3 regions of the Megasphaera elsdenii DSM 20460 genome follow, and region 3 is predicted to be linked to each of the others. Evidence: riboswitches for the same ligand, from Rfam matches in the RefSeq annotation. Region 3 holds a riboswitch; each other region holds the start of a gene.
What was found. A riboswitch is a leader RNA that binds a small molecule or an ion and turns the genes downstream of it on or off. The one in region 3 is predicted to bind S-adenosylmethionine.

Region 1 (7,976 bases), 350 kb from region 3:
GGCAAGGTCATCGTCATCACCAGCCACGGCCAGTCGCCTTTGGCCGGGGAAGCCGATGTCTGCCTGTGCGGCATGGGCCGTGAAGTCCAGTATACGTCGGAAGCCGGGGCATCGCGCCTGATTCACATGGCCATCGGCGACGTCCTCTATACGCGGATCGCCATGCAGGAAGAAGGCCTTTTCCGGGACAATATAAAGAAGATGCGCCAGGAAATCGGCAAGAAGCGGCAGTTATAATCGCGGCTACGAAAATCGGCAGTTCTGTGGTACAATAAAGACGACTTATCCGGGACAATATAAAGAAGATGCGCCAGGAAATCGGCAAGAAGCGGCAGTTATAATCGCGGCTACGAAAATCGGCAGTTCTGTGGTACAATAAAGACGACTTATTGCAAACAGAGGAAGGATGATCAGAGGGTGAAAAAATTCTTGGAAATGGCGACTATCGTCGAGAATGAAGCCATTATTCCCGAAGTCTGGAAAATGGTATTCCATGCGCCGCAAATCGCAAGAGAAGCGCGGCCCGGTCAGTTTGTCAATGTCCACCGCGATGGGGGACAGACCTTTTTACGCCGTCCTTTCGGCATCGTCGATGCCGATACGGAATCGGGCAATGTGACTATTATTTACCGCCTGGTCGGCGTCGGTACGGCCGAAATGAAGACCTTGCGCCAGGGCGATGCACTCAGCGTCGAAGGCCCGTTAGGGGAAGGCGTCTTTACGACGACACCGGGCAAGGTCCTGCTGGCTGGCGGCGGCGTCGGCCTGGCACCGCTCATCTTCTTGGCCAAGCGCCTGGACCATCCCGTCGTGCTCGTCGCCGGAAAGACGGCAGCCGAAACGTTCTGGACGAAGTTCTTTGAACCCTATGCCGGCCGGATCTACGTGACGACTGACGACGGCTCGCAGGGCATCAAAGGCTTTGCCGTCGATGCGCTGCCGCAGATTTTTGCCAATCAGCCCATCGACCGCGTATCGGTCTGCGGCCCGACGGTCATGATGAAGACCATTGCCCAGGCTTCGGCCAAGGCCGGCATCGCCTGTGAAGTATCTATGGAAAAACGGATGGCCTGCGGCATCGGCGTCTGCCTGGGCTGCACCTTTGAAAGCCAGCTCGACGGCAAGCGCTATAAAGTCTGTGCCGACGGTCCTGTTTTTGACGCGAAGGAGGTCTTTGCATGATCAGCGAACGGATTGCCGTCCAATTCGCCGGGATTTCCATGAAGACACCGGTCATGGGAGCCTCGGGAACCTTTGGGTTCGGCGTAGAATACAGTGATTTTCTCGACCTCGACCACGTCGGGGCCATCATTTCCAAAGGCATCACGCCGCTGCCGCGGCCGGGAAATCCCGGTGTCCGCGTCGCCGAAACGCCGGCAGGGATGCTCAACTGCATCGGCCTGGAAAATCCGGGCGTAGCAGTCTTTAAGCGGGACATCCTGCCCAAGGTCCGTAAGGCCTGCCAGACGCCGCTCATCGTCAATATTTCGGCCGGTACTGCCGAAGAGTACGGCGAATTGGCAGCCCAGCTCGACGTCGATGGTGTGGCCGCCCTGGAAGTCAATATTTCCTGCCCCAATGTCAAAGAAGGGGGCATCGTCTTCGGGACCCAGCCGGAAGCGGCCGCTGCAGTCACGCGCAGCGTCAAGGACCATACGAAGAAACCGGTCATCGTCAAGTTGTCGCCGAACGTCACGGATATTACGGTCATGGCTAAAGCCGTCGAAGCGGCTGGTGCCGACGCCGTATCGCTCATCAATACCCTGACGGGCATGGCCATCGACATCAAGAGCCGCCGCCCCCTGTTGGGCAACATCACAGGCGGCCTGTCCGGCCCGGCTGTGAAACCCATTGCCCTGCGCATGGTATGGCAGACGGCTCAGGCCGTATCCATCCCCATCCTCGGCCTGGGCGGTATCACGACTTGGCAGGACGCCGTCGAATTTATGCTGGCCGGTGCCAGCGCCGTCGCCGTCGGGGCCCATAACTTCGTGGACCCCAGAGCCGTAGAAACCATCGCCGAAGGCCTGGACCAGTATTGTAAGGACGAAGGCATCGAACACATCCAGGATATTGTAGGGGCATTGGAGATTCGTAGTTAGTGGTTCGTGGTTTGTAGGGGCCGTCCCAAGGGGCGCCCCGTTGTGGGAATCCCATTCACGAACCCGTCGGGTATATGTAAGACTCCCGTGACCCATTGTCATGAGCGGGCCGCCCTCCGGGACGGCCCCTACAGAAAAAGGGCTTGTCGCATACGCGACAAGCCCTTTTTCTATCATTTCTTATTCTTTTTTCTCGATGCGAAGTCGCCGCCGGCCTGGATGACGTTGACGACGACGATGAGGATGATGATCGTCGCCAGCATGACGTCGGGACGGAATCGCTGGTAACCGTAGCGGATGGCGATATCCCCGAGGCCGCCACCGCCGATGGCGCCGGCCATGGCCGATGCCCCGATGAGGTTGACGATGAGGACGGTGATGTTATTGATGATCGTCGGCAGGGCTTCCGGGATAAGGACCTTGCGGATGATCTGGAAGGGCGTAGCCCCCATGGATTCGGCCGCTTCGACGAGGCCGAAATCGACGTCGCGGATGGACGTTTCGACGAGACGGCTCAGGAAGGGGATGGCGACGATGGTCAAGGGGACGCAGGCTGCCGTCGTACCGATGGACGTGCCGGCAATGAGGCGCGTCAGCGGGATGATGGCGACCATGAGGATGATGAACGGAATGGAACGGATGATGTTGACGATGGTTCCAAGAATCTGATTGATGAAGCGGTTTTCCAGGATATGGCCTTTGCTGGTCGTGACCAGGGTGATACCCAGGGGAATACCGATGATGCCGCCGATGATCGTGGCGACAGCGACCATATAGAATGTTTCTTGAATGCCTTGGAGCATTAACTTAATTATTTCTTGGGACATAACCTAAAACCTCACTTCCAATCGGTAATGTTTTGATATACGAGAATGCCTTGGCCTGTGTTTCCATATCGCCCATGATGACGACGATGAGGTAGCCGAAGGGTTCATCCTGGATATAGTCGATGTTGCCATAGAGGACGCTGACTTCGACGTTGAACTTGCGGACGACGTCGGCGACGACGGGATCGTTGGTGGCAGCGCCTTTGAAGCGCAGGCGGACGAGCATGTTGCGGTCCGGTGCAGGCTGATTGGTGACGCCCAGGTTCTTGATGCCTGCCGGCAGTTCCATGTTGATGATGGACGTGACGAAGTCTTTCATCGTCTGGGACTGAGGATTGGTGAAGATGTCGACGACGCGGCCCATTTCCTTGATGACGCCGCTTTCGATGACGGCGACGCGATGGCAGATTTCCTTGACGACGGCCATTTCATGGGTGATGACGACGATGGTGATGCCCAGGCGCTTGTTGATGTCCTGGAGCAGTTCCAGGATGGATTTCGTTGTCTGCGGGTCCAAGGCCGATGTGGCTTCGTCGCAGAGCAGGATCTTCGGGTCGCTGGCCAGGGCGCGGGCAATGCCGACACGCTGTTTCTGGCCACCCGAGAGCTGGGACGGGTAATTGCCGGCCCGGTCGCTGAGGCCGACCAGGTCCAGAAGAGATGCGACTTTCTTTTCGATGACGTCTTTCGAGGCCCCAATCAGTTCCAGCGGGAAGGCAATGTTTTCGGCAACCGTACGGGATGATAACAGATTGAAATGCTGGAAAATCATGCCGATGTTCTTGCGTTCTGCCCGCAACTGGGATTCACTCATCTTGGTCAGGTCCTTGTCGTCGATGATGACCTGGCCGCTCGTCGGCTTCTCTAACATATTGATGCAGCGGACCAGCGTCGATTTGCCGGCGCCGCTCTTGCCGATGATACCGAAGATTTCGCCGTCTTCGATGGTCAGGTTGATGCCTTTCAGGGCCTGGACCTGAGCCGAGCCGCCGTAGGTCTTGGTAATATTTTTCAGTGTAATCACAATATCAACTCCTTAAAATAGGCGTAACTAGGGAAAAACAACAACAAAAAAGGCCGTCATGCAGATGACGGCCGTATATACGGTTTCATTTCATCTGTCGGAATGTTCCGTTGGAATTGGCACCTTCCCGATAGGGGGTTGCCGCAGCGTCATCGGGCCAGTCCCTCAGCTGCTCTGGATGAAGGGTATATGGTTGTTGCGTCTTATAATAGCACGGATGGCCGGGCTTGTCAATGGAAAATCGTTATTGTGCCCAGTCGCCATGGGTAAAGACCGGCACCGTCGTGCCGTCTGCCTTGGTCCCGGTGATGGTCAGGTCCGGCGAACCGACCATGAAATCGACGTGGATCATGGAATCGTTGAGACCGGCTGCGGCGATGGCGTCTTTGTCCATATCGGCGCCGCCAGCCAGGCAGGTCGGATACGATGCGCCCAGGGCCAGGTGGCACGAGGCGTTTTCGTCGAAGAGCGTTTCATAGAAGAGGATGCCCGACAGGGAAATGGGGGAATGGTAAGGGATGAGGGCCACTTCGCCGAGGCGGCAGGCGCCTTCGTCGATGGCGATGAGTTTCTTCAGGACGTCTTCACCCGTTTCGGCGGCTGCGGCGACGACTTTGCCGTCTTTGAAGGTCAGGTGGAACTTGTCGATGAGGTTGCCGTTATAGACCAGGGGCTTGGTGCTGTAGACCGTGCCGTTGACGGCGTCGGCCTTAGGCGCGGAATAGATTTCTTCCGTCGGGATGTTGGCGTTGAACAGCAGGTGGTCTGCCGTCTCTTCCATTCCGCCCTGCCAGATATGGCCGTCCGGCAGGCCGAGGGTCAGGTCCGTCCCCAGGCTGTTGGTATAATGGAGGCTGGTGAAGTGCTGATCCGTCATCCAGGTCCGGCGTTTCTTCAGCTCTGCCAGATGGGAGTCCCAGTCGGCCAGGGCATCGGCACCGTCGGCGCGGGATGACTGGAGGATTTGCTTCCACAAGGCTTCATAAGCGGCGTCGGCGTCGAGGTCCGGATAGAGGAGCTTGGCCCAGATGGCACTGGGGACAGCGGCGACGAGCCACGTCGTCTTCGAGGCCATCATGCCGTCGATGTATTCCTTGAGGGCTTCGTTCTGGGCCTTCTGCTGGGCGAAGATCTTCTTAGTGTCGATGCCGTCCATGAGATACGGGTTGGCCGAGATGAGGCTGAGGAAGGCCGCTTTCTTATGGTAGTAATAGAGACTGAAGTCGCGGCGCCAGTCCGGCAGGGACTCGAAGTACTGCTGGTCTTCGTGTTCGTAGCGCAGGCGGGCCATGGCGTCAGATCGCCAGTTGCAGACGACCTGGGCGGCGCCGGCCGTATAGGCCTCTTTTGTCAAGAGGGCGACGAAGTCGTGCGATTCGACAGGGGCGTTGATGACCAGGGTCTGGCCTTGCTGCAGGTTCAGGCCCTTCTGTAAGAGGACGCGGGCATAAGCCGTTAATTGCTGAGTAGTTGGCATAAAATCACTCCTTAGTAGATGGGTATGAGATGGGAACTTTCCAGGCCGTATGTTTCCACAGGCGCCAGTTCAGGGCGCTGGCATTGATGGCCAGGCCGATGATGAGGCTGATCCAGTAGCCATAGGGGCCGTAAGACGTGGCGTGGGCCATGGCATAGCCCATGGGGATGCTGATGAGCCAGTACGTCACGAAGGCGACATAAGTGATGATCTTGACGTCCTTATAGCCGCGCAGGATGCCCTGGACCGGCGTACCGGCGGCATCGAAGAAGGAAAAGGCGACGGCATAGAAGATGAACATGCGGATGGCCCAGAACGTCTCGGCATCGCTGGTAAAGACCCTGGCGATGGGGTCGATGAAATGATAGGTCATGGCGATGAGCCCGAGGGCGATGACAAAAGCCGTCATCTGGCTGAGCACGGCGTATTGCCGGGCTGCGGCGTAATTGCGGGCGCCGACTTCATAGCCGATGACGATGGTCGCCGTCAGGCTGATGCTCCAGGGCAGGGTGTACGTCAGGGTCGAATAACTGATGGCGGCCTGGTTGGCGGCCAGGTACAGCGTGCCGAACTCGGCCATGAACAGGCCGACGATGGAGAACAGGCTCGTTTCGCAGAAGACGGCGATAAAGATGGGAATGCCCAATTCCAGCTGGTGATGGATGTGATGCCAGCTGACGGGCCGCAGGCGGCTCCACAGGTGATAGGACCGGAACGGTTCCATCCACTGCAGGACAGCTGCAAAGAGCAGGAAAGACAGCCACGACGCGATGGTGATGGCATAGCCCGTGCCGATGCCGCCCATGGCCGGAATGGGACCAGCGCCGAAGATGAGCAGGCGGAAGAGGAGAATCGTCAGGACCAGGTTGATGACTAAGATCGTCATGGAAACGTGGGTCTTGCCGTGGGCGTCGACGATATAGCGCATCGTCGCCTGCAGGCAGATGGGGACCAGCCCCAGGGCCAGAGCCTTGAGGTATTCCCAGGCGATGTAGCGGACCGGCGCGTCGAGGCCCATGAAGTCGAGGAAGGGCGGCATGAGAACGGCACCGGCCAGGAAAATGACGACTGTAAAGCCCAGGCTCAGGTACAGGCTCTGCATGATGTACGGCGGGATTTCTTCGGTCCTTTTCGCACCCCGGAGCTGGGCGATGATCGGCGAGATGCCGAAGAAAATACCGCACAGGCCGGCAAAGACGGGATACCAGATATTGACGGCCACGGCGACGCCGGCCAGGTCGATCGTCCCGGCGCGGCCGCTGAAAATCGAACTGAAAACGGCCGTCCCGACCTGGGCCATCTGCGTCAGGAGCAGGGGAAAGAACAGGACCAAGAAATGGCGCAATTGAAATAAATGGGGGGACATAGCATCCTCCTTGTATGAAAAAGGGCTTGTCGCACAACGACAAGCCCTTTAAAGTTGTTAGTGGCTAGCAGTTAGTTGTTAGCGGATGGCTTTAAATTTAAAGGCCTTCTTCAAGCTTCAAACCTCAAACATAAACGAAAAAGGGACCGTGCATGATGGTCGAAACCTTCATGCGCCAGTCCCCCTTTTCAGTCAAGCTTATTTACCCATAGCATTGACTTTGGAAGCCAAACGGGATTTTTTACGAGCTGCAGTGTTTTTATGGAGAACGCCTTTCTGTGCGGCGCTGTCGATTACGCTGCTAGCTTTATCGAATGCTTTTTTAACAGCTTCAGCGTCACCAGCGGCGATAGCTTCGGTCGTACGGCGGATAGCAGTATGAACAGAAGATTTAACCTGAGAGTTAGCTGCGTGACGAGCTGCGTCTTTTTCCATCGTTTTGATATTGGATTTAATCTGCGGCAATGGATTCACCTCCCTAATTTACAAGAACACTAGAAGAAATTTTACCATATGGCGCAGAAAAAATCAATACCTTTTTTACAAGACATACGATTAAGCTTTGCCTTCCGAGCCGAGGACGCATTTAATCTTGTGAGCGACGATGTCATGGACGAACTGACGGCCGTCGGCGAGGTACTGGCGCGGGTCGAAATGTTCCGGGTGCTGTGCCATGTGCTGACGGATGCCGGCAGTCAGGCCGAGACGGAGGTCGGAGTCGATATTGATCTTGCAGACAGCCATGGAAGCCGCTTTGCGGAGCTGGTCTTCCGGGATGCCGATAGCGTCGGCCAGGTTGCCGCCGTTTTCATTGATGATCTTGACATATTCCGGTACGACCGAAGATGCGCCGTGGAGGACGATCGGGAAGCCCGGCAGGCGTTTGGAGACTTCTTCGAGGATGTCGAAGCGAAGTGTCGGCGGTACGAGGACGCCGTCTGCGTTGCGCGTGCACTGTTCCGGTGTGAATTTGAATGCGCCGTGGCTGGTGCCGATAGCGATGGCCAGGGAATCGACGCCCGTGCGGGATACAAATTCTTCGACTTCTTCCGGACGGGTATAGTGAGCTTCATGAGCAGCAACTTTGACATCATCTTCGATGCCGGCCAGCTGGCCCAGTTCGCCTTCGACGACGACGCCGTGAGCGTGTGCATATTCAACGACTTTTTTCGTGAGGGCG
Region 2 (7,976 bases), 640 kb from region 3:
GATAGTAGTATCCCATAGGGAAAAGGACGAAGAACATGAGCAGGTTCTGGAATACGCCGATAATCTGGACGTAGGCATAGGACATTTCCCCGTAGAGAATGTAACTGCACAGGCCGCCGAGCGTCCCGGTATTGGCCGGGATGGCGGCGATGAGATAGCTGCCGCGGTCGACAAAGGATGAGAATTTGCGCTGCCGCCCCAGTAAGAGGACGACCGCCAAGGGCAGGAGGCCGTTGAAAAAGGCAAAGAACGGCAGACTCAGTAAATCGGTCCGCATGGGCAGGACCCAGAAGCTGAGCAGGGTCAAGGCGGTCATGATGACGATGATGTTGAAGCGGATGAGCCAGTTCGACTGTTCCGGCGTCAGCCAGCGCCGCTGTTTGGCGGCATAGCCAGCTAGCATGGGCAGGATGATGTCTGTAAAAATATAAATCATCCGGAGTGTCGTATCTTCCATGGTGTCCTCTTTACTTGCGGGCAGCGCGGAAGGCGTCGGCCAGGGAGAAGGTCAGCGGTTCTGCCGGCTTGGTGGCGTCGATGATAGGCTGCATGATGTCGCGAAACTCTTCTTTCTTCTTTGATAAGACATAGAGCTTGGATGTGTTGCGGGCGTCCCAGAGGGCGTCGTGCATCTGGCCGTCGAAGGTTTCGCCCAGGGTACTGACGGCCTTGTCCAGGGAAATGACTTTGTCCAGGCCCAGGAGATTGCAGTAAATCTGCTGGAAATTCTGCCAGTGGTCGAGCATCCAGCGGACGCGGTCGTCGTGTTCGTCGATTTCCTTGAGGCGGAGTTCGCAGTCCAGTTGGCGCCAGTCGTTTTCGCTCCAGGCGAACATTTCGTAGGCATTGGGGCAGCCTTCGTTGCACCAAGTCAGGAAATGGTCGAAGGCCTGGCGGAAATGGGGCTTCCCGGCCAGCATTTCCATAGTGATTCCCGTCAATTCCTGACAGGTCTGGTTCATGGCTGTCGTATATTCGGGCAGCACATATTCTTTATACGACGAGATTTCCTTCCCGTCTTCGTCTATCTTGACAGCACCGATTTCGATGATTTCACCCTTGCAGATGCGGCGCGCTTCCTTCTGGTCCCGGCCGATAGGGTTCATCTCGAAATCGACAAATACGGCTTTCATAATAAAAAAGTGTCTCCTTTCTGAATCTGATGGACAATCTTTATTATACCATAAGTAAAGGGCTTGTCGCACGTGCGACAAGCCCTTTTGAGATGAATCAGGCGGGCCGCCCTTTGGGCGGCCCCTACGAGTCATGAGCCATTAAAATGCCGGCAGGATAGTTCCCTGGAAGTGTTCTTCGATGAATTTCTTGATCGGTTCCGACTGGTAGATTTCTAAGACTTTCTTGTATGTTTCGTTGTTTTCGTCGCCCTGACGGACTGCCATGACGTTAGCATACGGCGAATCCTTCGATTCGACGAGGATCGAATCCTTCTGCGGATTCAAGCCAGCCGGGATGGCGTAGTTGGTGTTGACGCAAGCCAGGTCCGTGTCGTCGAGGGAACGGGGAATCTGAGCGGCATCGAGTTCGACGAACTGGAGGTTCTTGGGATTTTCTGTGATATCCGTAACCGAAGCGTCGACGGAGTTGCCGTTCTTCAACTTGATCAGGCCGGCCTGCTGGATCAGGAGCAGGGCGCGGGCCCCGTTGGTCGGGTCGTTCGGGATGGTGACTTTGGCACCGTCGGCGACATCTTTGATGTCTTTATATTTGTGCGAGTAAACAGCCATGGGCAGGATGATGGTCTTGCCGATAGACGTGATCTTCAGGCCTTGTTTCTTGACGACGTTGTCCATGTACGGCTGGTGCTGCATGGAGTTCATGTCCAGATCGCCTTCGGCCAGGGCCTTGTTCGGCTGGACATAGTCGTTAAATTCGACGACTTTGATGGTGATACCCTGTTTAGCTGCTTCTTTTGCGACTTCTTCCATGACTTCCGCGTGGGGACCGGCAGTGACGCCCATCTTGATTTCTTTTTTATCACCGGAAGCACCGGAATTGGAAGACGAACCGCAGCCGGCGGCAAAGAGGCACGTCGTCGTGATGAGGACGGCGGCGAAGAGTTTTTTTACTGTTGCATTCATGTAATCATTTCCTTTCTGGATGACGAATATAAGGGCTTGCCGGTCAAAAAGAAAAGCCGTCATACAGATGACGGCTCAATTTGCGATTCGTTCATCTGCCGGTATATACCGCTGGACTTGGCACCTATCCCGATAGGGGGTTGCCGCAGCGTCATCGGGCCATTCCCTCGACTGCTCTTGATGAAAGACAATGTTTTGTTGTTGGTGTACATGTTATCACCTGGCGGGGAATCTGTCAAGAAATTTTTGACAATCCTGCGCTTCTTGAGAAAAATTTCTTTTTATGTTATAATAAGAAAACTCATCGGAGGCTTATACTCGTATGGTATAGAGCCGGATAAGATGTCACTTCAGTCCTGTAGCGGAGGAAGGGCGTGTACGTAAACACGTTCTTCGATAAAGTTGCAGGCCTGGGTGGTTTCTTATCCGGCTTTTTTGTTGTGAGGTGATGGAATGCTGAATAAACGAGATATCCTTTGGCAGATTTACAGTGCCAAAGCCTTTTACTTCCTTGGCGGCTTCGGTTTTACATCATGGGCATCGCTCATTCCTTTCCTGAAGCGGAAATTGCAGATTCCCGACGACCATCTGGGCTTTCTTTTGCTGGCCGTCGGCTTGGGAGCCCTGATCATGATGATGCTGGCCGGCTCTATTGCCGGGCGCTTAGGCTGCCGCCGCTCTTTGACTGCTGCCGGCCTGTCCATTGCCGTCGTCTTGAACGTTCTCTGCTATGTGCCGGCTTATACTGCGGCGCTGCTGGTGGCAGTTCTCCTCGGTTCCTCCCTGGGGCTGCTCGATGTCGTCGTCAACATCAACGGCATCTTCATTGAACGGAAAGTCCGCAAGCGCCTCATGTCGGGAATGCAGGCCATGTGGTCTTTGGGGAACTTTGCCGGCGCTGCCTTTTTCGCCCTGCTGCTGCAATTTCGGTTGCCCTGGCAAGGCGTTGCCCTGGCCGGTGCCGTCCTGATTGCCGCCTGTGTCTTCTTCTTTTCGCCCCATCTTCACAGTGAGCGGAATGAAAGCCGTGGCGGCAGCCATTTCGTGCGGCCCAAAGGAACGATTGTCTTCATTGGGCTGATTTGTACGATATCTTTCCTCGTCGAAGGCTCTATCAACGATTGGAGTGGCGTCTTCATGACGACGGAAAAAGGCATCGACATTTCCCAATCCGGCCTGGGTCTGACCCTGTTCACGGCTTCGGCCTTCCTGTCCCGCCTGACTGGTGATTCCCTGACCATGCATATCGGGCCGCGGCGTCTCCTGGCTTTTTCCCTGCCCATCGCCTTTGTCGGCTTTTTGGGAATCCTGCTCATCAGCGGCGGCCCGTTACTGTTCGCGTCATACGTCCTCATCGGTATCGGCTGCGCCAACACGGTCCCCGTTTTTTACTCCCTCTTGGGGACGCAAAAAGAAATGCCCATCGCCGATGCCGTCGCCGCAGTCAGTACCATCGGCTACGTCGGCATCCTCCTGGCACCGGCCGTACTGGGCTTCATCGGCCGTGTCTTCAGCCTGACCATTTCCTTTACCCTGGTCACAGTCCTCTTAATCATCATGACCGTCATGGCCATGCGGCTGTTGGGGAAGTTTGAGGTTTGAGGTTTGATGTTTGAAGTTTGATGTAAGTAGGGATAAATTTGAAACCATCACGTCAAACATCAAACGTCAAACTAAAAAAGCCTGCCGCAGGGGCAGGCTTTTTTCTTACGCATCAATCACTTTCCCCGGATTGAGGATGTCTTTCGGGTCCATGGCCCGCTTGATGGTTTTCATGATTTTCAGTTCGCCTTTTGGTGTGAACTGTTCCATGTATTTTAATTTCTTGGCTCCGATGCCGTGTTCGCCGGCCAGGCGGCCGCCGACGCTGTAGGCATAGGCGTAGACTTGCTGATGGAATTCTTCGACGTTCTTTTCCCATTCTTCGTCGCTCATGTCCATCTTGCAGAGGACGATGTGCAGGTTGCCGTCGCCGATGTGGGCATTGATCTTGACTTCAAAGGGATAGTCCTTGCCGATATCCATAATCTTTTCGATGGTTCCGGCAATTTTATGGACCGGCACGACGACGTCGTCTGTGAGGAAGACCTTGCTTTGCAGTTCAACCGAGGTCTGGCAGTTGCGGCGCATGTTCCAGACGCGGTCATCCGCTTCCAGGACTTCGGCGGCGCCTGATTCTTCACAGATCGTGCAGACGGCGTCCATCTTGGTGTCCAGTTCATCTTCGTGGAAGGTTTCGACGGTGATGATGACGTAGATACCGTCGTCGTAGTGGGGCATATCCTTGTAATGGCAGTAGTCTGCACAGCCGCGGACGTAGGAATTGTCCATGTATTCGACGCTGGTCGGATCGATGCCGGCTTTCATCAATTTCGGTACCATGTGCAAAGCCTGGCGCGGATCTGTATAGATGGCCAGGACGTCGAAGCGGTACGGCGGCAGGGGAATCAGTTTGACTGTGACTTTGGTGATGATGCCCAGCGTCCCTTCACTGCCGATGATGAGCTGTTCCAGGTCGTAGCCGGTCGAGCATTTCTTGAGGATACGGCCGCATTCGACGATATCGCCAGTAGGGGTGACGACTTCCAGGCAGTAGACCTGGTCGCGGGTGACGCCGTAGCGGACGGCGCGCAGGCCGCCGGCATTGGTAGCCAGGTTGCCGCCGATGAGGCTGCTTTCGGCGCTGGACGGGTCACCGGCATACATGAGGCCGACTTTCTTGGCGGCATTCTGCAAGTCTACCGTGCGGACACCGGCTTCGACGGTCATGTACATGCCTTCTTCATTCAGTTCGAGAATCTTGTTGAGACGGTCCATGCAGAGAACCAGGCCGCCGCAGACCGGGATGGCCCCGTCGGCCAGGCTGGTGCCGCCGCTGCGGACGGTAATGGGGAAGTCGTATTCGTTGGCTAATTTGACGATTTCCGAGATTTCCTGGGCGTTCGCCGGCGATACCGCAGCGTCAGGAACGTGGAACATGGCCGGGTTGGTTTCATAGTCGGTCTGATACTGTAAGAGCATGTCTCTATCGGTCTTGACATAAGTCGGACCGGTAATGGCTTTTAATTTTTCAATGATTTCTGGCGTAATGGGCTGATAAGTTTTCAAGCAAAGGGCCTCCTTTTCATTTGTTGTCTTATTCTACCACGCTCGCCGCCCCTAGGGAAGGCATCAGAACTTGAAATCAATCGTTGCCGAGACGCCGACGCCCTGGACTCGATTGAGATTGCTGACATTCGTCGTCGCCATAGGGATGAGGGCATTGGCCCGGGCGATGCCGTTAAATTCGCCTTCCAGCTGGGCGACGGCTTTGACCTTTTCGACTTGGGCCGACGGGCCGATGACCTGGACGGCGCCGATATATTTACCCGTACCGACGCTGACGATAGGCACGACTTTGGTGGCATAATCCGTGCCGACGCCATTTTTCATGAGCAGTTTGTTGAGAAAGTCGTTGATGGAATCGCCATACTTGGAGACGAGGATGGAAATGCCGCCGACTTTCAAGATAGAACCGAGGTTGAAGGCCTGGACGGCTGTGCCGCCGGCGAAACCGAGAAGTGACGCAATCGTAACGGCTGCAATGAGTTGTTTTTTCATGGAAATACCTCCTGAATCAAGCTTTTTTTTGATGATGGCCGCGGGCTAGCGAGGCCGCAACGGCAAGGAAACAGAGGACGGCTAAGATGACGAACGAGGCATGCAGGGCCGCCAGGACGCCGTCGGTATAAGATGGCTGTTTAGCCGTTTCCATCGTCATGATAAAGGTGACGACAGCCATGCTCAGGGCCTGGCCGAGATTGCGCGACAAGGCCAAAATGCTCGAGGCGATGCCGTGGTGCATCTTTTTGACAGACCCCATGATGGCGCTGTTGTTGGGAGCGCCGAACAGCGCCGCCCCCAGTCCGATGAAGACCAGGAAGATGGCAGCACCGCTGACGGGGACGCGCGGGAACAAGGCAAACGCCGCCAGCCCCAGCGCCGTCAAGACGAGGCCGATAGACGCAATGCCCCGCGGACCATACTTATCAGATAAGTCACCGGCCCGGGGCGACAAGAAAGCCATGATGATGGGCTGTACTAGCAGAATCGCTCCGGACATAGCCGGCGGCAGGCCGAGGATGACCTGGAAATAAAGGGATAAGAGAAAGGAAACGGCATAGGTAGCACTGTATTGGATGAGGGCTGCCAAATTGGACATAGAAAAGGTCAGATTACGGAATAAATAGAGCGGCAGCAGGGGGTGGAAGGACTTGCCTTCGTGGATGACGAAGACGACCAGCAAGACCAGGCCGATCCAGAAAGAAGCACTGTAATCTTCAAAGGATGATAGCCCGTACAGCGCGCAGAGGATACCGGCGATGGACAGACCCGAACTGACGAGGTTGACGAAGGGCGCGCCGTTGGCATACCATTCTTCTTTGATGGGACGGATGAAGGCGTACGAAATGACGATGGCCAGGGCAGACAAGAGGAAGATACAGCGCCAGCCGACGAACTGCGTCAGGGCCCCGCCGATGACCGGCCCCAGGGACAGGCCGAGATAGGTCAGGGCGACAGCCCGGCCGAGAATATGGCCCTGATGGGCTTCATCCGTCGTCGCCAGGAGCAGGGGCATATAGGACACATAGACGCCGGATAGGGCGATGCCCTGGATGGCCCGCAAAATGATGAGCATCGTCAGGGTCTGGGCAAAGGCCGCCGCCGCTGTCGCCATGGCAAAGACGATGAGCGACAGGGAATAAGTCCGCCGCCGTCCATGGACATCGGAGACCTTTCCCAAGGGCAGGAGAAAAGCAGCCGTCGTCATCAAGAAAATCGTCACGACCCAGCTCATGCGGTCCGGCGCGACGCCGAATTGACCGGCCATGACGGGAATGGCGATATTGATGGACGTAGAAAGAAAAGGCCCGACAAAACTGACCAGGCAAATCGAGTAAAAGATCCGTTTTTCCGTCGACATATCCGCACCTCACAAACGTAATAATTCTGCTCTTATTATACCATATGAGCCGGAGACGGCGGGAGCTGGCGAAGAAAATCGCGGACTAAGAAAGGACAGAAATTTTTTTACATTATCACATTTTATGAGGGAATTAACAAGCGATATCTGAATGAGTCAAAATAATATTTATCAAAATGATATGTTGACATGATTTTTTTTACGAATTTATTGAAAATATATAAAAAAGAGAAAACTATACTTGACAAGTAGCTTTTTGGATAGTACCATAGGCGTAAACATTGAGAAATGCGATAACCAAAACAAGTACACCTGTGTACTGCGTCAGAGAGTGCGGGTCTGGGGCTGCAAACCGGCATCGTTAGGAAACAGGATGGAATGCCTTTGGTTGCATAGCTGCGGAATTTTGTAGTATGCAGTTACGTCTGACTGGCGTTATACAGTCATGAGATACAGTTGTTGGCTGTAAACAGAGTGGAACCACGGGCCACCGTCTCTGTCAAAGGGGAGGGTGGTCTTTTTGTATATCCTGTCAAGGATATGTGGGGGAAACGAGAAAGAAGGGGTACGTATGATACAGGACATACAGCAATATATTCACGATGAATTTCAATGGTTTCATCGTCATCCCGAATTGTCTTTTAGGGAAGTAGAAACAACTGAACGTATTCGTCAGGATTTGCAAAAAGGTGGTTTACGTATTTTAAACCTTCCTCTGGAAACGGGGGTAGTCGCAGAAGTAGGGACTGGGGAACAGCCTATTGTTGCTATTCGCTGTGATATCGATGCGCTGCCTATTAATGAAGAAGCCGATGTACCTTATCGGTCGGAACATCCCGGGTGCATGCATGCCTGCGGTCATGATTTCCATACCGCTTCTGTTTTAGGCGCGGCCTATTTGTTGAAGGAGAGAG
Region 3 (7,976 bases):
CGTACCTGCGGGAAGAGAATGAGCAGGGCAATCATGTTAGGGATGACGACTAAGCCCATCGCTACGTCCTGGATGCCCCAGACGAGATTGATTTTTCCTAAGGAGCCGACGAGACACAAGAAAGGAAAAATGTATTTGACGACATTCGTTACTTTATTGCCGAAGGCATACGTAAAGCTCTTGGCGGCGTTCCACCACTGCCCCATCAAGGTCGTAAAGCAGAAGATGAGCAGAGCCAATGTGCCTGCGTGTTTCAACGGTTCCCAGACGGTTCCAAAAGCGTTGAGAGCCAATACTGTTGCCGAATTGCCGGAATGCTGCATATCAGTGACGCCGACTACAAAAGCCGTAATGCTGCAAATGACAATGGTATCAAGAAAGACTTCAGCAACCCCCGTAATTCCTTCATCGACGGGATGCGGTACAATCGAGCAGCCATGAGCAAACGGAGCGGTCCCTTCCCCAGCTTCATTGGAGTACATGCCGCGGGCAATCCCGTACTGCATGGCTTTAGCAATAACATAGCCGCCAGTACCGCCAGCTACAGAATCAAAAGACCAGGCCTGAGTAAAGATTTCAACAAATACATGCGGCAGCTGTTGAATATTCAGCAGGACAACTAATACACCGATGACGATATAAAAGATGGACATAGCCGGAACGAGGTTCATGGCCAGATTAGCCAGACGTTTCAAGCCGCCCAGAGTGATGCATAAAAGCAGGATGATGAGGACGACACCGGTCATGTACGTCGGGACGCCGTAATTCGAATAAAGGATGCCTGAAATCGTATTGGACTGTACCAAGTTAGCCCCCATCATTTTCGTACACATCAGCACGGCAATGACGACGCCGAGCCAGGGCATTTTAAGGCCATCGCGGATATAGTACATAGGACCGCTGAGAAGGTTACCGTTTTCATCTTTGCCGCGATACATCTGGGACAAGACGATTTCACCATATTTCAAGGCCATGCCGAAAAAGGCAGCTACCCACATCCAGAAAACGGCTCCCATGCCACCAGACAAAATAGCCGTGGCGACCCCGACAACGTTGCCGCCGCCAACATTGCCCGCCAGTGTGACCATCATCGCTTTGAAAGTGGAAATAGATCCATTCCCTTTATCTTCATGACGGGACTTATAAGAATCGATGAGGGTCCGGCGAATAATGAAACCAAAATGGCGAATCTGGATAAATCCGTTAGAAACAGTATATAAAACCCCTAAGGCCAGCAAAACAAAAACCAGCCATCTTCCCCATAGCCAGGAGTCAATCAATTGTACAATCGCCTCTAAATTTTCCATGTCATACTCCTTCCAAGACGCGCTTCACCATATCCGGGAAATTGCCAATGACGCAATCGACACCATAATCACGCAGCTGCCTTACACTTTCTTCGTCATTGACAGTAAACGTATTGATTTCAATATGATGTGCCTTGACTTCGGCCACCGTTTCTGCTGTCAAACTGCCATAATACGGATGATAACATTGAACTCCAACACCTTCTGTATAGGCCCCAGGATTGATGAGCCACGTTTCCGTCAACAAGCCATATTTTAAATCAGGTGCCAAGGCTTTCATACGCAGAACACTTTCATGATTGAAACTCGAAATGATGACTTTATCTTCTAAATGATAGCGTTGCAACACAGGCCATACTTTAGCTTCAATCCCTGGATAAGGATAGACACCTGTCTTCAATTCAATGTTCGTCACCAAGGGCGTCCCAGCTACCCATCGGCAATATTCGTCAAAAGTCGGAATGGTCTGAAAGCCTACTTCTTCTGAATAGATATACGAAGCATCGAGTTTCTGCAATTCTTCCAGCGTATAATCGCGGACATTGCCCGTGCCATTCGTCGTCCTGTCGACCCGTTCATCATGGATGACCACGAGCTCACCATCTTTCGTCAGCTGTACATCCATTTCAATTCCATCGGCACCACATTCTAATGCCTTGCGGAAAGCGAGCATCGTATTTTCCGGATATTTGCCGCTAAATCCGCGATGTGCAAAATTCTTCATAAAAAAACCTCCTAGTAATGATTCTGTGTCCATTATAGAGTATATCTGCTTGACGAATCAAGAAAAATTTTTCATATTATAATTTACAATATTTTACAACTTACAATATGTTTTATACCCATATAAAAAGGACCTACCACACCAACATGTAGTAAGTCCCTTCAAGATTTAAGATTTCAGCCACTCTCTAACAACGAGCCACTAACCACTAGCCACTATTCCTTATCCATGGATCAAGTCGAGCATGGCGTGGAGTTTGTCGATAGTTTCTGCTGCTTCCTGGCGGATGTCTTCCGGGTCGCGGGTGATGCGGGCGACGCCGCTGTCCATGGCAGCTTTGGCGACAGCGGCGGCGACGGCCGGAGCGACGCGTTTATCGAAGGCGTCGGGAATGACATGGTCTTCGGCCAGTTCGTCATCACTGACCAGAGAGGCGATGGCATAGGACGCAGCCAGTTTCATGTCTTCGTTGATGCTGCGGGCCCGGACGGCCAGGGCGCCGCGGAAAATGCCCGGGAAGACCATGACGTTGTTGATCTGGTTCGGTGCATCCGACCGGCCGGTGCCGACGACTTTGGCACCGGCTGCCTTAGCGGAAGCATAGTCTGTTTCCGGAATGGGGTTGGCCATGGCGAAGACGACGGCATCGTCAGCCATGGACTGGATGATTTCCTTAGTAAAGATATGCGGGGCCGATACGCCGAGGAGGAGGTCGGCGCCTTTGACGGCATCGGCCAGGGTCCCATGGGCATGGGACGGATTGGTCAGGGAAGCCAGTTCAGCCTGGACAGGATTGAGGCCTTCCATGCCATCATAGAGAATCCCCGGACGGTCGACCATAGTGACGTTCCGGGCACCGGCGCGGACCAGGAGGCGGCCGATGGAGGCACCGGCTGCACCGGCGCCGTTGATGACGATGCGGGCCGTCTTCAAGTCCTTATGGACATAGCGGAAAGCACCGATGACGCCGGCCAGGGCGGCAATGGCCGTACCGTGCTGGTCGTCATGGAAGACGGGGATGTCCATTTCCTTCTTCAAGGTCTGTTCAATTTCATAGCACTTCGGCGAAGCAATGTCTTCCAGGTTGATGCCGGCAAAAGACGGCTGCAGGCGTTTCACCGTTTCGATAAATTTCTTCGGGTCCTTCGTATCCAGGCAGATAGGGACAGCATTGACACCGCCAAAGACCTTGAACAGGACCGATTTCCCTTCCATGACCGGCATGGCCGCTTCCGGCCCGATGTCGCCCAGGCCGAGGACACGGGTCCCATCGGATACGACAGCAATCATGTTGCCGCGGCAGGTCAGGTCAAAAGACAGGTCCGGATCTTTCGTGATTTCCCGGCACGGCTGGGCAACGCCCGGCGTATAAAGGATACTCAGGTCGTCGTGGGTCTTGAGGACTTCCCGGGGGATTGTTTCAATAATGCCGTGTTTGCCGCGGCGGATTTTCATGGCTTCTTCATCAAAATTCATAACGCTAAAACTCCTCCTGTAACTGATTATGCATTAAAAATGGCCTGAGGTTCTGTAAATTCCAGCATCCCATCCTTGCCGCCTTCACGGCCGATTCCGCTGTCCTTGAAACCGCCGAAAGGCGCTGTGACGTCACGCGGGCTGTCGTTGACGTAGACATTGCCCGACAGGATAGCCGCTGCCACTTTGGAAGCTTCGGCTTTATCCGGGCCCCAGACGGCCGCATTGAGGCCATACGGCGTATCGTTGGCAATGGCCAGGGCTTCCTCAACCGTATCATAGGTAATGACGCAGAGGACAGGCCCGAAAATCTCTTCACGGGCAATGGTCATATCGTTGGTCACATCCGTAAAGATGACAGGCTTGACATAGTAGCCTTTTTCCGGAGCTTCCGGACGGCTGCCGGCCAAGAGGGTTGCCCCTTCTTCCATGCCTTTGGCGATGTATGTATCGACGGTCTGCCACTGGTCATACGAAACGACAGGGCCGATTTTCGTCGTTTCCAGGGACGGGTCGCCGACCGTGTATTCCGGCAGTATCTTCAGCATGAGCTGTTCAATCTTGCCCTTTTCTTCCCGAGGGATGATTAGACGTGACAAGGCTGTACAGGTCTGGCCGCTATTGAGGAAAATAGAATTGAAGCACTGGCGGATGGCTTTTTCATAGTCCGCCCCTTTCAAGAGGATGAAAGGCGACTTGCCACCCAATTCCATGCTGATGCGCTTCATAGAGCCCAAGGCGCGTTGGGAGACCTTGATGCCAGCTGCCGTCGAGCCGGTAAAAGAAACCATGGCGATATTCGGGTCATCACAGATGGCATTGCCGACCTGGCTGCCCCGGCCGGCGACGAGGTTGAAGACACCTTTTGGGAAACCGGCCCGGTCAAAGGCTTCGGCCAGATAGTACGCCGTCACCGGCGTGTGCTGGCTCGGCTTGAGGACGACCGTCGCTCCGACGAGCAGAGCTGGGACGACTTTCTGGATAATCTGGCCTAAAGGATAATTCCAAGGGGTGATGCAGCCGATAACGCCTAAAGGCCGACGATAGACGACGGATTGAGATAAATGTTCGACCAGTGGCAATTCTGGTGCCAAGTCGATATACGACTGGGTCCGCACGAACTGGTAGCCGATATGGTTAGTCCGGGCAAAGGCCACCGGTGCCCCTAATTCCTTGACGACAGCGTCGACGAGCTGCGGTTCCAGTTTAATCATCTGGACCAGCAAATTTTTCATATACGTGATGCGGTCTTCCAGCGGCATAGCCGACCAGGCCGAGAAAGCCATGGCCGCGGCCTTGGCAGCCGCAGCAACATCATCGGCACCGGCCGCAGCGACCGTAGCAAAGACGCTCTTATCCGCCGGATTCTCGACCTCGATATATTGGCCGGATAAAGGTGCCACCCACTGACCATTGATGTATAATTTCTTCAAATCCATGAAACTACCCCCTTTTACTCGAGATTATTCTTTAATTATAGAGAGAAGTCCTCGATTATGCAAGTCAGAAAAATAGACTGCCCAAAAGGCAGTCTATTTTTAGTGGATAGTGGTTAGTGGTTAGTGTTATTTCGCTTCGGCTTCTACCGGTTCTTTGCTGGAGACGAAGTGGCCGATGAGGGAACCGCCGATGAGTCCGATGATGAAGGGCACGATCCAGCCGAAACCGTAGGTCGACAGGGGCGTAGCCGTAACGATGGCCTTAGCAAAGCCCAGGCTGCTCAGGCCCGGCAGGGATTCCAGGAGAGCAAAGAGCGTGACCAGGTATACCGAGCCCTTGTAGGCGCCGTTATTGGGCATGAAGCGACCGATGATGCCCAGGATCAGGAGGGCCAGGCACGGCGGGTAGCAGACACCGAAGATCCAGCCGATGTAGGTGACGATACCGTCGACGCCGAGGAGGGCCGTCAGGGCCGACAAGATGCAGCAGACGACAGCCACTTGTTTGTAGCTGACGCGTTTGCCCGTAGCCGTGCTGGTGAACTCAGCTACAGCCGCAACCTGACCGATGGCCGTCGTCAGGCAGGCCAGGACGACGGCTATGCCCATGGGAACCATGACCCACGTGCCGACGCGCTGGATAATGGCGACCAGGAGTTCCGCACGGCCGATGGTCTGGGCATAATCGCCGCTGACGCAGGCACCCATGTAGAGCAGGCTGCCGTAGATGATGAGCAGCAGGATGAAGGAAACGATGCCGCAGTAGATGAGGACTTTATTGCGCTGGCCGACAGTCGTATAGCCTTTGCCGTAAATGGAACTGATGAAGACAGCAGCCATGATAAAGCTGACCAGGACGTCGCCCGTGTTATAGCCGCCAAGGAAGGCGTTGACGAAGGGATGATCCACAGCCGGATCGACGGGCGTCCCCAAGGGATTGAAGATACCGGCAAAGGCGACGATGACCAGGATCAGGGCCAGGAGGGGCGTCAGGTATTTGCCCATGCGGTCCATGACGTTATTCTGGTCAGCGACGAAGAAGAAGCTGATGACGAAATAAACGATGACCAGCGGGACGAACGGTGCCGACGGCAGGTTGCCCTGAATACCGAGCTGGATGGCCGTCGCGCAGGTACGGGGAATGGATACGAAGGTACAGACCAGCATGAGTGCTGCCAAAAGGATATTATACGTATTCTTCCCTACCCGTCCGGTAATGGCATGGACGTCGCCGTTGAGGCCTATGATGATGAGTGTAAAAATCGGCAGGAAAATACCGGACAGCGTCAAACCAGCCAAGCCGGACAGGAAATCACTGCCGCTGTTCAAGCCGAGCTGAGGCGGGAAAATCAAGTTGCCTGCACCGAAATAGGTAGCGAAGAAGGCAAACCCCAGGATGAGCACATCCAGTCCCCGGATGGCCTTGCCGCCAGAAGAATTGTTGTTCATGAAGATACCCCCTAAGAATAAATGTGAAAATAAGTACGTAATACGCCAAAAGAAAAGAGGCGCTGCCTCCAAGCTGCGCCTCAGTCATAACGATATCTTTCAGGAATAGCCTGTAGGAATTGGCACCTTACCGCTGGCAGGTTGCCGCAGCGTCATCGGGCCCGTCCCTCAGCTGCTCTTGATATTACTTATGAAATTTTGTCTGTATTGGTAATATTTTATTAAATTTTTAATTACTTGTCAATGATTTTATTTTATTTCTGACAACTCGGACAAAGATCGGCTAAAAAGCAGTTGTCACACAAGGGCTTACGGGCTTTGCAGACCCGGCGGCCATGCCAAATGAGCCAATGATGGGCCCGGCTCCACCATTCCTTGGGAATAGCCTTCTGCAGTCCCTTTTCGACTTCCAGCGGCGTCTTGCCTTCCGCCAGCTGCAGGCGGTTGGATACGCGGAACACGTGGGTATCGACGGCAATGGCCGGCGTATCGAACAAGATACTGACCAGGACATTGGCCGTCTTGCGGCCGACGCCAGGCAGCTTCACCAGTTCATCGAAGGTCTGGGGCACTTCGCCGTGGTATTTCTCACAGAGGATGGCACAATTAGCCAGGATATTCTTGGCCTTGCTGTGATAGAGGCCGCAAGTCCGTATCTTTTCTTCCAGGCCTTCCAACCCTAAAGTCAGCATCTTTTCCGGCGTATTATATTCCGGGAACATGCCAGCCGTCACGATATTGACCCGCTCATCCGTACACTGGGCCGACAAGATGACGGCAATCATCAGTTCAAAGGGCGAGTTATAATGCAGGGCCGGCTTCATGATACCGTACTGGTCCTGAAAACGCTGTAACATTTCATCTTTTACTTTCTTAGAAATAGCCATATTATTTTACTTCCTCATCCGTATTGATCACGTCGTTCAAGCTCCCCATTTCATAGCCGCCCAAATCGAGGGTGACGTAGGTAAAGCCCGTATCTTTGATGGCCCGGACGATTTCCTGGCGATGAGCCAGGATCGACGGGATTTCATCGACAGCCACTTCGATGCGGGCTACATCCCCGTGATACCGGACGCGCAGAGACCCCTGGATATAAGGAGCTACCGCCGCTTCGGCTGCATCGATCTGGGCCAGGCGGTGCGGCGTCAGTTCCACACCGTAGGGAATACGGCTGGCCAGGCAGGCCGCACTCTGTTTATTCCAGGTCTGGAGGCCGAATTCCTTCGATAAGGCCCGGATATCCGCTTTGGCTAACCCCGCTTCGATCATCGGGCTGCGGACGAAGTCAGACAATTCTTGCAATGCCTTCATGCCGGGACGATAATCGCCGAGGTCGTCGACATTCCCCCCATCGACAACCCACTGATAGCCTTCGGCCTTGGCCAGCTCCACCAGTGAGGTAAAGCGTATCTTTTTGCAGATATAGCAGCGGTCTGGCGGATTCTTGATGAATTCCGTATCTTCGAATTCCGTCGAATGGACCAGACGGTGCTCGACGCCGATGACCTTAGCCATGGCTTTGGCGTCAGCCGCTTCACTGCCCGGCAGGGTTGCCGAAACAGCCGTCACGGCCAGGAC

Region 1: linked by a shared signal. The riboswitch ahead of C6362_RS09930 (methionine ABC transporter ATP-binding protein) and the one ahead of C6362_RS08370 (branched-chain amino acid transport system II carrier protein) in region 3 are both predicted to bind S-adenosylmethionine.
Region 2: linked by a shared signal. The riboswitch ahead of C6362_RS05120 (MetQ/NlpA family ABC transporter substrate-binding protein) and the one ahead of C6362_RS08370 (branched-chain amino acid transport system II carrier protein) in region 3 are both predicted to bind S-adenosylmethionine.

Annotation. Positions count from the first base shown of each region.
Region 1 is NZ_CP027570.1:2,085,049-2,093,024, forward strand. It holds gene C6362_RS09910 (MurR/RpiR family transcriptional regulator) at 1-237, shown strand, start outside; gene C6362_RS09915 (dihydroorotate dehydrogenase electron transfer subunit) at 418-1,182, shown strand; gene C6362_RS09920 (dihydroorotate dehydrogenase) at 1,179-2,102, shown strand; gene C6362_RS09925 (methionine ABC transporter permease) at 2,276-2,929, opposite strand; gene C6362_RS09930 (methionine ABC transporter ATP-binding protein) at 2,910-3,953, opposite strand; SAM riboswitch class I at 4,041-4,138, opposite strand; gene C6362_RS09935 (aminopeptidase) at 4,198-5,430, opposite strand; gene C6362_RS09940 (MATE family efflux transporter) at 5,435-6,796, opposite strand; gene rpsT (30S ribosomal protein S20) at 6,995-7,261, opposite strand; gene fba (class II fructose-1,6-bisphosphate aldolase) at 7,352-7,976, opposite strand, start outside.
Region 2 is NZ_CP027570.1:1,095,750-1,103,725, forward strand. It holds gene C6362_RS05110 (AEC family transporter) at 1-457, opposite strand, end outside; gene C6362_RS05115 (3'-5' exonuclease) at 468-1,133, opposite strand; gene C6362_RS05120 (MetQ/NlpA family ABC transporter substrate-binding protein) at 1,275-2,099, opposite strand; SAM riboswitch class I at 2,188-2,286, opposite strand; gene C6362_RS05125 (MFS transporter) at 2,553-3,701, shown strand; gene C6362_RS05130 (FAD-binding oxidoreductase) at 3,807-5,207, opposite strand; gene C6362_RS05135 (hypothetical protein) at 5,271-5,699, opposite strand; gene C6362_RS05140 (MFS transporter) at 5,716-7,062, opposite strand; gene C6362_RS05145 (amidohydrolase) at 7,634-7,976, shown strand, end outside.
Region 3 is NZ_CP027570.1:1,737,187-1,745,162, reverse strand. It holds gene C6362_RS08390 (alanine/glycine:cation symporter family protein) at 1-1,307, opposite strand, end outside; gene C6362_RS08385 (glycerophosphodiester phosphodiesterase) at 1,309-2,031, opposite strand; gene C6362_RS08380 (NAD(P)-dependent malic enzyme) at 2,254-3,507, opposite strand; gene C6362_RS08375 (aldehyde dehydrogenase family protein) at 3,534-4,946, opposite strand; gene C6362_RS08370 (branched-chain amino acid transport system II carrier protein) at 5,073-6,395, opposite strand; SAM riboswitch class I at 6,485-6,583, opposite strand; gene nth (endonuclease III) at 6,650-7,282, opposite strand; gene larE (ATP-dependent sacrificial sulfur transferase LarE) at 7,284-7,976, opposite strand, start outside.